2 regions of the Halomonas sp. BDJS001 genome follow, and region 2 is predicted to be linked to the other one. Evidence: predicted binding sites of a transcription regulator. Region 2 holds the regulator's gene; the other holds the start of a gene.
What was found. Region 2 encodes FliA, which starts transcription of late flagellar genes. Its sites were predicted from a motif close to CTAAAGTTNNNNNNNNNNCNGCCGATA; they were not measured.
Positions count from the first base shown of each region.

Region 1: a site for FliA is predicted at 4,629-4,655, ahead of fliD (flagellar filament capping protein FliD). Genes of this name have one in related genera too.

Region 1 covers NZ_CP110535.1:3,912,247-3,918,474, forward strand. The annotation lists gene OM794_RS18195 (flagellin) at 1-349, opposite strand, end outside; gene OM794_RS18200 (flagellin) at 604-1,467, opposite strand; gene fliD (flagellar filament capping protein FliD) at 1,643-2,992, opposite strand; gene fliD (flagellar filament capping protein FliD) at 3,167-4,522, opposite strand; gene OM794_RS18215 (UDP-glucose dehydrogenase family protein) at 4,754-6,079, opposite strand.
Region 2 covers NZ_CP110535.1:101,702-107,929, reverse strand. The annotation lists gene OM794_RS00515 (GAF domain-containing protein) at 19-1,356, opposite strand; gene OM794_RS00510 (flagellar motor protein MotB) at 1,380-2,054, opposite strand; gene OM794_RS00505 (motility protein A) at 2,061-2,882, opposite strand; gene OM794_RS00500 (RNA polymerase sigma factor FliA) at 2,928-3,629, opposite strand; gene OM794_RS00495 (flagellar protein FlhE) at 3,656-4,084, opposite strand; gene OM794_RS00490 (hypothetical protein) at 4,110-4,682, opposite strand; gene flhF (flagellar biosynthesis protein FlhF) at 4,679-6,228, opposite strand, start outside.

The sequences.
Region 1 (6,228 bases), 1.2 Mb from region 2:
CGTTGATCTCGGTAACGATCGCATCACGGTCTTCTGCGGCGTTAGTGTCGTTAGCACCCTGTACCGCTAGCTCACGAATACGCTGCAGGTTGTCGTTGATTTGATCCAGGCCGCCTTCCATGGTCTGTACCAGGGAGATACCGTCGCTAGCATTACGGCTAGCCTGATCCATACCGCGGATCTGAGCCGTCATTTTGTTGGCGATGGCTTGACCCGCAGCATCGTCAGCAGCGCTGTTGATGCGCAGACCAGAAGAGAGGCGCTCTTGCGCCTTGGCCAGCATGGACTGAGAATTAGAGAGGTTATTCTGGCCGATCAGGGCAGTAATATTAGTGTTGATTACAGACATGTGAGTGCTCCTTGGAAATTAACTGGCCTTGAGGCCTGCTTTGCGGCACCTGCGTTGCCGTTATTATAATTAACGGCAGCTCCAACTGCTTCTTTAATAAAAATCCCTTTTTTTGTGTAAGCCAATGTAAATTAACTTGATGAATGCGACAGTTGCTTTTAATCGTCAGTGCTTGGAGTCGTCTGCCTTAAAAAATAAAAACGGGGCCTATTGGCCCCGTCGTTACTTTCTGTTGTGCATTACTAGCTAAACGATTAGCCCAGCAGAGATAGTACAGACTGCGGCGTCTGGTTCGCCTGTGCCAGCATGGAAGTACCGGCCTGCTGCAGAATGTTAGCACGTGTCATGTTAGACACTTCAACAGCGTAATCAGCGTCTTCGATACGTGAGCGGGCTTCAGAGAGATTGGTAGACGTCGTCGCTAGGTTATCGATTACAGAGTCGAAACGGTTAAGGGTAGCACCCAAGGTAGCGCGGTTGGTATCCAGTGTTTCAGTGGCGGTATCAACAGCATCAACCAAGCTTTGGAATTCGCCGTGAACTGCGCCGCCAGAAGTAATTGCAAAGGTCGAACCAGTGATAGCACCACCTGATGCATCCAACCCAAGACCTGAAACGGTAGCGTCAAGAGTGGTAACAGAAATGACGTCTTCTGTTTCAGTATTGGAGCCAACCTGGATATTAAGAGTGCCGCCACCGCTGACATTCAGCAGGTTCGTACCGTTAAAGTTGTTGCTACCAGCTACACGATCAATCTCAGCTAGACGCTCGTTGATCTCGGTAACGATCGCATCACGGTCTTCTGCGGCGTTAGTGTCGTTAGCACCCTGTACCGCTAGCTCACGAATACGCTGCAGGTTGTCGTTGATTTGATCCAGGCCGCCTTCCATGGTCTGCACCAGGGAGATACCGTCGCTAGCATTACGGCTAGCCTGATCCATGCCGCGGATCTGAGCCGTCATTTTGTTGGCGATGGCTTGACCCGCAGCATCGTCAGCAGCGCTGTTGATGCGCAGACCAGAAGAGAGACGCTCTTGCGCTTTAGCCAGCATGGACTGGGAGTTGGACAGATTATTCTGGCCGATCAGGGCAGTAATGTTAGTGTTAATTACAGACATGTAAGTGCTCCTCGAAATTTAACTGGCCTTATGGCCTGCTTAGCGGCGCTTGCGTCGCCGTTATTATAATTAACGGCAGCCCCGCCTACTTCTTTAGAAAAAAATGCTCTTTTTTATGTAATTTACTGTAACTTTTCAGATGTTTTCTCAACCACTTTTCCAACCGCTTTATTAATTACTTTTTCTGCATATTACCCAGCATGTCAAACTGCTGAGAGAGGTAGCTGCTCATTGAGTTCATCTGAGCGATCAAGCCATCCAATTGCCCAAACTGCTTGCGGTAACGCTCGGTGCTTCGCTCGATACTTGCCTCCATACGCAGCTTGCGCACATCCAGGCTATCAACCCGCTGTTCAGCGCTAGTCACCGAGCTCTGAATAATGCCATCTTCAGCAGTGATGGCTTCAAGCGTTGCATTTAGCCGCCCTGCAAAGCCGCCCTCTTTGGAGTCACCTGCAAAAAAGGCAGTTAGACCTTCAGGGTTGTTGGCGACTGCATCGTCTAACTTATCTTCATCGACCTTAAGTCGTCCCTTCTCATCAATGGCAATACCCAGTTGAGAAAGGCGTGTAATATCGCCCGTTCCGAGGTTGTCTGTGATATCCCGGCGTAGGCGGTCTTCAATGGTGCGCACGGTGCGGTCACCCACCAGCTCGCCTGATGTTTCGCCTTCGCCGTTATAGGCGGTCATTCGGCCAACGGTGGACTTCATTTCGTTGTAGTTTTTAACGAAATCATTAATTGCTTCTTTCAGCGAAGCTTCATCGCGCTCAATCACCAGCGTTACAGGGTTTCCAGAGACAGCTGTAAGGTCAAGCGTTACGCCTTGGATTGCCTCTTCAACGCGGTTGGTTTTACTGGTAATAGCAATGCCATTAACATTCAACTCAGCGTTCTGACCTGAACGCTGGGTAGCTGCATCCATGGTCAGCGATGCCAAGCCTGAGAAGCCCTCCAGTGACGCATCTTGGCCTGTCTCTTTTGAACTCAGCGCTAAACGGTATCCAGTGCCGTCATTAACGATAGAAGCAGTGACGCCAGACTCTTTATCCGCGTTGATTTGGTCACGAACATCCGCCAGCGTACTGCCTGCTGAAATAGTCACGTCGTAGCTTGTTTGGGTACCGCCAGCACCAAACTCAAGCGTCAGCGTCGTATCGGTTGCGGTTAGCTCTTGGTCTAACGCTACACTGTTGGAAGCAGCGCTGCCAGAACGTGCCAATTGGGTAACGGTGACTTCATAACGCCCTGCGTTAGCGGTTTCGCCTGCGGTCGCCAGCACGCCGTCACCCGTCACGGTGCTTTTTTGCTGCTTAAACGTAGAAGCATCATTAAGCTTAGCGATGGAGGTTTGCACGCGATCCATTGCTGATTCAAGGCGCCCATAAGCTGAAATTTTGGTTTTCTGAGCACTTTGCTGCTGTAAAATGGGTACAAGCTTTTGCTTTTCGGCCGCTTTAAGCTGTTCTACCAAACCATTCAAATCCAGCCCAGAGCCCACACCAAGTGCAGTTATCGAAGCCATGACTCAGTTCCTTATAAGTAGTAGATAAAGGTATCTAGATAATTTATCGGCTGCGGAGGAACAAACTTTAGAGGTAGCGCCTTTTTTAAGCTGTTTTTAAGGCATTGCAAAAAAATGCCCAGCACTTTGTGCTGAGCATTTTTTGTAAGCCATTATTTTAGCAAGCTTATCTGCTTAATTTTGGTTTTGCTGGCCCAGCGTTGCAAACTGCTGAGTCAAATAGGCGCTGGTTTGGTTCATTTGCGCGACCATACCGTCCATTGCTTGAAACTGCGTGCGATAACGCTCAACGGTCTGCTCAATGCGGCTTTCAGTGGTCGCAAAACGGTCTTCCAACGAACTAACACGGCTTTCAGATGAGCTAACGGCACTTTCAAGCCGACCACCTGTACCGACAAGACCCTCAAGCGCTGAAGCTATTTGACCAGCCATACCACCTTCCTCGCTATCGCCTGCAAAAAAATTGGCTAGCTGGTCTGGCTGAGTAGCAACAATGTTATCTAACTTATTTTCGTCAATCTTTAGCTTGCCATCTACTTGAAGTGAAATACCAATATCAGATAACACGTTAAAGCCATCTCCACCGACAACTGCACTGATTGTTTGGCGAATCTCTCTTTCAACAGCCCGAGTGGTTGCATCGGCATTCAATCCTGCCGCCTGACCCGTCTCTGGGTCAAAGGCTGTCAAAGTCGTGATGGTCTCTTTGAGCGTGTTGAAATCATCAACAAAAGCGGTGACCTGCTCGCGAATAGCTTCATCATCCTGCTCAACGGTTACAGTGCTCGTCGCGCCAGCCTCAGCAAGATTCAAGGTAACGCCTTGAATTGCACCTTCCACTTGATTGGTGGGGCTAACGATATCGATTCCATTGACGTTAAACGCCGCATCCTGGCCTGCTTGAACTACCTGTGCGTCGGAGGTTGCGACGCCAGCGGCTAGAATGTCAGAAAAATTAGTGCTTTCAATACTCGCGTCTGCGCCGGTATCGGTGGCATTAACGGAAAGCCTATAACCTTCGCCATCATTGATAATGGAGGCATTTAAGCGGCCATCGCTCTGCTCATTAATGGCGTCACGCATATCTTCAAGAGAACTGCCGTCAGGGATAGTAATCGTGGTCAGGTTGCCATCAGCGATAGTAAAATCTAAAGACTGTTCGCCCGTCACTATACTTTCCACTGCTGTTTCTAGACGTTCCGTCACCAAGCTACTGGCGGTAGCTAACTGATTGACCTCGACTTCGTACTGGCCTGGCTGGGCCTCATTGCTGCTAACAGCACCAACGGCGCTGCCCTCGACATTGGTTGTCAAGCTCTCGAATGACGAACCATCGTTGAGGGCCTCAGCAGAACTTTGAAACTGCTCAAGCGCACTTTTAAGCTGACCATAGGCAGATATCTGCGTTTGCTCAGACTTAATCTGCTGCGCAATGGGCTCAAGCTTCGCTTGTTCTGCCGTTTTTAATTGCTCCAGCAAGCCGTTCAGATCCAAGCCAGAACCGATGCCTAGTGATGTAATAGCAGCCATAAACCAAAGCCTTTTTTTGAATACATGTAGCTACGCTTGCTGCCTTCAGTAAGCGCATATCTGCGCAGCCCTGCGTAACACTGTTTTTAATACACTTACCTTAAAACCTCGGCAAGGTGAAGAATAACTTAAATATTCTCCTCTTTTTTTCGTATTAACACGTAATCCCAAGTAACTTCTAGTAATGCATACACGAATTAATCAGTAAAAACGCGATGATAGATACCTCTCTTAATTGCTCTTTCTCCCCACCCCTATGTACCGCAAACCTGCTTCTTCAACAGCGCTGGGCGTGTACAAATTACGCCCATCGATGACGATTTTTTCAGCCAACTGGTCGGCTAGCCAATCAAAATCGACACTTCGAAACTCTTTCCACTCAGTGCAGATCACCAGCGCATCTGCGCCTTTGACTGCCTGGATACGGTCGCCGGCCAGCATTAGGTCATCCCGTTCGCCATAGATGCGCCGACACTCCGCTATTGCCTCAGGGTCAAACGCCTGCACCTTGGCACCTGCTTGCCAGAGCGCTTCCATTAACGTGCGGCTTGGGGCTTCACGCATATCATCCGTGTTGGGTTTAAAGGCCAAGCCCCACACAGCGATGGTCTTACCACTTAGATTGCCTAAGTTATCTTGCAATTTTGTGAACAGCGTTTGTTTTTGGCGTAAATTCACTGACTCGACGGCGCTGAGCAGTTCCGGCGTATAGCCTAGCTGACGCGCAGCACGCTCTAGCGCCTGGACATCTTTGGGAAAACAGGAACCACCGTAACCACAGCCTGGATAGATAAAGTGGTAACCAATACGGGGGTCGCTGCCAATACCACGCCGTACGTCCTCCACATCCACTTCAAGCCTTTCGGCAAGGTTGGCGATCTCGTTCATAAAGCTGATTTTGGTGGCGAGCATGGCGTTGGCGGCGTATTTGGTGAGTTCGGCGGCCCGCACGCTCATAAACATCAGTTTTTCGTGGTTGCGATTGTAGGGGGCGTAGCACTCTTGCATACGTGATTTCACGCGTTCGCTTTCGGTGCCGACGATAATCCGCGCGCCGCGGGTAAAGTCCTCGATCGCGGCACCTTCTTTCATAAACTCTGGGTTCGAACAGACGTCAAACGCGAGTGATTCGCCGCGCTGTTGAAGTGCATCATTGATAACGGCTTGGACTTTCTCGGCGGTTCCCACGGGCACGGTAGATTTATCAATCACCAGCTTATAACTATCCATATGCTGGCCGATCGTGCGCGCCACCTCTAGCACATAGCGAAGATCGGCACTGCCATCTTCATCGGGCGGCGTTCCCACCGCGATAAATAGCAGTTCACCACTGGCTACCGCTTGAGCAGCATCGGTGGTAAAGCGTAAACGGCCCGCCGCTATGTTGTGGGCAACGATGGTACTTAGCCCTGGCTCAAAAATCGGTACGTCGCCGCCATTAAGCTGTTCAATCCGCTCAGCGTTAACATCCATACAGGTGACTTGATGGCCAACATCGGCTAAGCAAGCGCCTGCCACAAGACCGACATAACCGGTTCCGAATACACTGATATGCATGACTTATTAACTCGCTAAAATACGTGATAGCGAGCGTAGCACATTGACCTACCGTTGATGAGCTCAATAGTGGGAGATCCGCTCCACCTTATAGACCTTGGTCTAACATCGACTTTGGTTTATAATGCGCTGCAACAAGCCCGATTTGG
Region 2 (6,228 bases):
ACGCTTCACTTCTGCCGACTACCTCTTCAGACCAAGCAACGGAGCCAGTATCACGGCCGGTTTAGGGTTGGTTGTAGGCTGCATCGCCCAATACAGCGTTTCCACCTGCTCAGGGCGTAAAAAAAACAGCCAGGCGCGCTGGGTCGAACTCATTGGCAGCGGCACTGCTAGAGCCCCACACTGCTCGGGCATGGCTAGCGAAGCGGTTAACGTCTCTTTGCCGATTTCGCGCGTGCACCAAGGACCGCTATGTACATGAGTTCTTTCCAGGCGCAGCACAAACTGGCTTATCGCTTCTGGAGTCGGCGTCACACCCGCTTGATAAGCGCCACCATTCACCCACAGCACCACGCCATGGGCGCGAAACAGCTTCATCCAGATAGCCGCCTGCTCATGAAGTAACTGTTGGGGACTTTGCGGCTCGCTGCGCGCTCGCGCACTGAGCACCAGACTATCCTGAACCCGTTGTAGGTAGCGGGCTTCTTGACGCGCCCGTAGCAGCAGCATGCGTTGGGTGGCCATTTGTACGAGGGTGCGAACAGCATCACGCACGGGGGGCTCAACCGAATGCGGCGCAGGTGAGTGGCAAAACACTAGCCCCCATAAGCCGGTATCCCCCTGAATGGCTAAACTGAATGAGCCCCGCACGCCCAGACGGTTTAAATAGCGCTGCCGTTCTGGCGCAGGTGCGCGTAAAAAACTACCGTTAAGGCTCGCTCCCGGGACGGCGGGGATCAGCGTTTCAGTAGGAGCATTAACGTCTTCAATTAACCGTACAGGGGAGTGTTGGTAACTTTTGCGCAAGGCGACAGGGAAGTCGCTGGCAGGAAAGCGTTGACCTAACAGCGAGGGCAGCCGTTTTCCCAATGCTTCTGCGACCATCAAACCATGCCAATCGCTATCGAAATGGCACACGGTGACACGATCATGACCGGTGAGCTGTTGAACAGCGTTAACCAGGCAGTCGAGGAGTTCTTGCTGATGCGTCGCTTCAACCAAATGCCTCAGCCGCTCAGTCACCGTACCCAGCAGACGACGCTTACTACGGGGGTTGAGTGGCTCAATCTCGACAATGACCTGCTCACCCGCTCGATAAGCGTGGATTTGAAAACGTGCGTGTCGGTGCTTGGAACGAATAAACATTAAAGGGCCTGGAAGCCGCTGCTGCCCCTGCAATTCACGACGCACCCGCTGACTTAGCCGTTTCCCCAACACGCAGGCTAGCGTAAGCTGCCCATGTTCAGGGCGCTCAAAACCAATTAAGCGGGTTAAGTTAGTACTAGTAGTTTGGATGCAGCGACAATCGGCATCGACGACCAGCAGGGCTCCAAACGACTGCAATCGCGGGTGGTACATGGACACAAACGTGGCCTCGAAATCTATTCACCCTCGACCTGCTGCCTTAGCAACAGCTCTACGCGACGGTTGGCAGCGCGGCCCTCCGCCGTTGCGTTTGGTTCCATGGGTTGGGTGTCGGCATAACCGACGGCCCGCATACGAGAGATATTGAACCCTTGGCGCTCTAAATGCCTCACCACAGCAATAGCACGCGCTGATGAGAGCTCCCAATTAGAGGGGAAGCGGGCCGTTGAAATAGGCACGCTGTCGGTGTGGCCTTCCACCGAAATCTGACCGTCAAAACGGGTCAGCACATCGATAAGGCTTTCTATCACATCTTGCCCACGGGACGTCAGTACCGCTTGGCCGCTGGGAAATAAAAGGCTGGTATCAATGCGGAGCGTGAGCCCTTCGCGCCCTTGGGAAACGCTGACACCAGGGATATCGAGCCCGTCAAACTGGGGTTGAACCCCTGAATGGCGGGGCTGGATACCGGTGGCCAGAGACGCCAGAGGCAGTGATGATACAGCGCTGGCTGAACGCATGAAAGCAGTATCAGCCGCTTCACCGCCGCCCGGCGGCGTCAGGGAAAGCAGTAGCACAAAAAGCGTGATGAGCAGCGTCAGCACATCTAAATAGCTGGTTAGCCAACCCTCATCGCCATCGCCTGGCGATGGCGTCATTTCCAGTGCATGGCGTGTATCACGGTCAAGCATCTGGTCTTACCCCTTCACCGCCGAACTAACCGACGAATCAGGCCTGGGTTTGACGCTGTTATCACGGATCTCATCGTGGTAATTAGCCACAAAGGAGTTGAGGGTCTCTTCAATAAACGACGGTAGGCGACGCTTGGTAATCAGCGAAATACCCTCCAGTACCATGTTCATGGTAATCAGCCGCTCTTCGGTGCGGCGCTCTAGCTTCACCGCAATCGGCTTAAACACCAAGTTGGCGAGTAAAATGCCGTAGAAGGTGGTGAGCAGCGCCACTGCCATGCGCGGGCCAATGACCTGTAAGTCGCCAGCGTCCATGACCTCCAGCATGTTGACCAGCCCCACCAGGGTGCCGATCATGCCAAAGGCAGGTGCATAGGTCGCCATGGTACGGAAAATTTGTGCTTCAGCATGCTCACGGGCTTTAAGGCGGGCAATGCGCCAGCGCAGCATGTCAAAAATTTCATCCTCTTTGGTATTGGCAATGACCAGTTGGATCCCGGTACGTAAAAACGGATTGCGGGTATGCTCCAACTCGCGCTCGACCGCGCGTACATCGCCTTTAAACCACAGCCGGGACATATCGACCAACTCGCGGATATCGTCACGCATGTAGGTATTTTCACGCCTGAAGACCAGGCCTACCAAGCGTACAACCCGGAGCACCTCTTTCAGTGGATAGCTAATAAAGGTAGCCGCCAGGGTTCCGGTCACCACGATGGCAAGCCCCGGAAAATTGATAAAGCTTTCCGGGGACTCTGCTGTGAAAAACAGCACGCTCACCAACAGCAGTATGCTGGCAAATATGCCTATCAACGTCGAAGGATTCATCCACGGCTCCTTGCCGGTCACAAGTGAGTAAAAAAAACGTTGGCGTTATGCCGAGTCGTGTAAACGCGCGCGTAAACGACTCACGGCTTGGCTGTGCAGTTGTGAAACACGTGATTCCGTCACGCCCAGCACAGCGCCTACTTCCTTGAGGTTGAGTTCTTCTTGGTAGTACAGCGCCATGAGCAGCTTTTCACGCTCGGGAAGCGCTTCAATCGCTTCAATCAGCGTTTGACGCTGCTGACCGTCCAGCAACTGCTCGAACGGTGAATTGCCCAGTTCATTACTGACAGGCTCTCCGCCATCAGCCACTAGTTCTTCAAACGGCAGCAGTTGTCCGCTGTTAGTGTCATTGAGAAGCTGCTGATACTCACTCAGCGGCATCTCAAGGTGTTGAGCGATTTCGTTCTCTTCCGGGGCGCGCCCTAACAATTGCTCTAATTGGCGAACGGCGCTGTCCACCGCGCGCGCTGAACGGCGCACGCTGCGGGGCAGCCAGTCGCGGGTACGTAACTCATCCATCATGGCGCCGCGAATACGCTGACTGGCAAAGGTCGCGAACGTCGCGCCCTGGGTAGCATCGAAACGGCCCAGCGCCTCGAGCAGCCCCACCATCCCGGCCTGAATAAGGTCATCGAGCTCAATACTCGCCGGCAATCGAACCTGTAATGTTAAGGCCTGACGTCGCACCAGTGGCATGTATTGCGTCAACAGCTCATTTTGTTTAATCCTGCCCTGTGCTGTGTACATATTCTCGCCTCGCGGCTAATCAGCCTTCACTGATAGTTCACAATCAATTGCAACCCCTGCACACGTACAGGCCGCTGGCCTGGGCGCAAGGCGAAGCGAAAATGCAGTGGCGCATCGGCAGCCCGCCCCTCAAGCGCAGTGGTAGAACCCCGCATACCAGTTAATGCAACACACTGCTCAGGATGGCAGAGCCAAGCGTTTAATAGTGCACCGGGTGGATGCTGAAATTGCCACTGTATACGCCCAAGCTGGCCTGATTGAAGGTTTCCGACAGCGGGTGGGGAAGCTGTTTTACTACTGCTTGCCCGATCACTCATTGCCACCATCAGCCCTGGTATCTGGCTGCTCCAGCTACCGGGTGCCGCCTGGGCACTCCCTGTTAATCCTGCGATTAGCCCCCCTGCCATCAGTACTAAGACCCGTGGCAGCCTCACTCTTAATAGCCAGCTTAGCATGCTTAGTCTCCTCGGCAGAGTATGCTCATCGTGCAAGTACCAGTAACTCCATATTTAAGTAGTAATCAGCAGCTTCACGCAAGTTATTGAGCAGCCCTTGACGCGGCAAGTGCGGCTCATGGAGCGCTAGTAAACGACGCGGTCCGCCACGTTCATGGAGCTGTCGCAAGGTACGGAACATGACAGCGAAGGTATCGGCATCGCTACTGATCCATAGCGCCCAACGGCTGTATTGCTCGCGAAGCTGAGCAAGGTCGGACGTTTCCGCCATGACGATTCGAATGTCCCAATCATCAGGGTGACCGGCCCAGTGGCGACCTAGCGCTGACCACTGACCGAGGCGTGCTTTAACCTTATTAACGTGCACGGCACCACTACCGGGTAGTCCAACCACCACAAGTGGGATTTTAGGTTTGGGCGGCGCCAACGTTGTTGGCGCTTCCACCGCGGTGGTCGTTGGCATTAAGAAAGATGAGGACTGCTCAGGCTCGGGGACATGCTCTGCTGCCGCCGCATCAACAGCACCCTCCGCCTGCTGCTGTTGGCGCTGCAAGTTTGCCCACTTGCGCAGTCCCGAGGCTTGATCCTGTTCGCTCACGCCACACCCTCTCGACTCACACTGCCCATTTGACGAATCGCATCCCGCGCCATAAAGGCATAGATCAACGCATCGAGCATGCCGGTATCGCGGCGACGGCGACTAGCCCCTAGTAGATTGAGGAGATCGCCACGCAGCGTCTGCGCCTCCTCATCATCGGCAATATCGAGATGGCCGGCGACTGACGCCACACCGCTGGCCATTAACAGGCGAACTTCCGCATTTAAATCACCGCTATCAGCCTCTTTTAGCTGCTGCCACGCGCGCCGGGTCAAGGCAGCCAAGCCTTCGCTTTGCAGCTGGGTTAACAGCAGTGAGAGCACCTCGGCCCCTAACCGAGCTGGGGTAAGCCAGTAGCGGCGCACCACCACTTTGGCGCTTTCCGGATCGCGTACCTCCCCGTACCAGGCGAGCAGAGCACAGCCGCTGGCGTCCTCAACTTCAGCGTAGGCGGTCCATAGCTGCACCGATTGGCCGCGAAAACGTACGCCCACATGGTGCGTAAGCACACTGTCATTAAACAGCTGACGGATCGTCTGGCGCTCGTGGTGAAAGAGTACCCGATGACTGGGGGGGACTTGGCTGACCCAGGTCAAATGCTCGGCTTCTAGCCACGCTAGCGCATCCGATTCGGGAAAACGCGGTAGCAAGTGCACCGCGACACCGCTTGATGAAGACAACGCGGCCATGCGCGGTTGCCACCCTGCAGGATGGCGATGCTGCAGCCAGGGTAGCGCTAACCAGGCACCATTTGTGTCCAGCCCAATGTCGGGCATTGCCCAATCGCAGCCGCGCTCATTACGCCGAGGAGCCCATGCCATGCCTAAGGTGGTATCCGTCGCTGGGTAACCGGCGAGCAGCGCGTCCAGGCGCGTTTCCTGCACACGGCTAGGTAGCGAGGCTAAGTCCCAGATCTCTTCTAATGCCGCAAACCCTGTGACGCGTTGGCGCAATCTCGCCAGTAACGATGATAAACGACGCCCCTGTCCCAGCACATCCCGCGACCAGCGCGGCATCCCCATCGGGACATCCGCACGTTGCGCCCCCTCACGCTGTGGTGTTGCCGTACTCAGTGCTTGATCCACTAGCGCGCCAGGGGCTGCTATCACCATATCTTCGGGCACCTGCTGACCATTGGAACCGAACAGCACGCGCATCCCGTGGCGCATAATAATGTCTAACACTGGTGCCAGACGCCCCGCCTCATCCTGCTTGGTAATAATGCAGTCATCTAACTCTGCGCCCGCCGCTCGCGCGGCTTGACGATAGCGCAGCACAACTTCCTCGAGGGTTTCCGGCTGGCTGGCGGCATTAAGCAGCAGCACCAAACGCACCCGCGAACGTCCGCCCTGGAGGTGGGCAATCTGTTCGATCACTCGTTGGTCACGCTGACTCATACCTACGGTATCGATAATCACCCACTGCTTGCCCTGCAGGCGGCCCAGCAAATCGTCGATGGGTTGCTCTGCATCCAGCGCGTACATCGGGGTGTCCAGCAGGCGTGCATAGATGCGCAGCTGCTCATGGGCACCAATCCGGAAGCTAT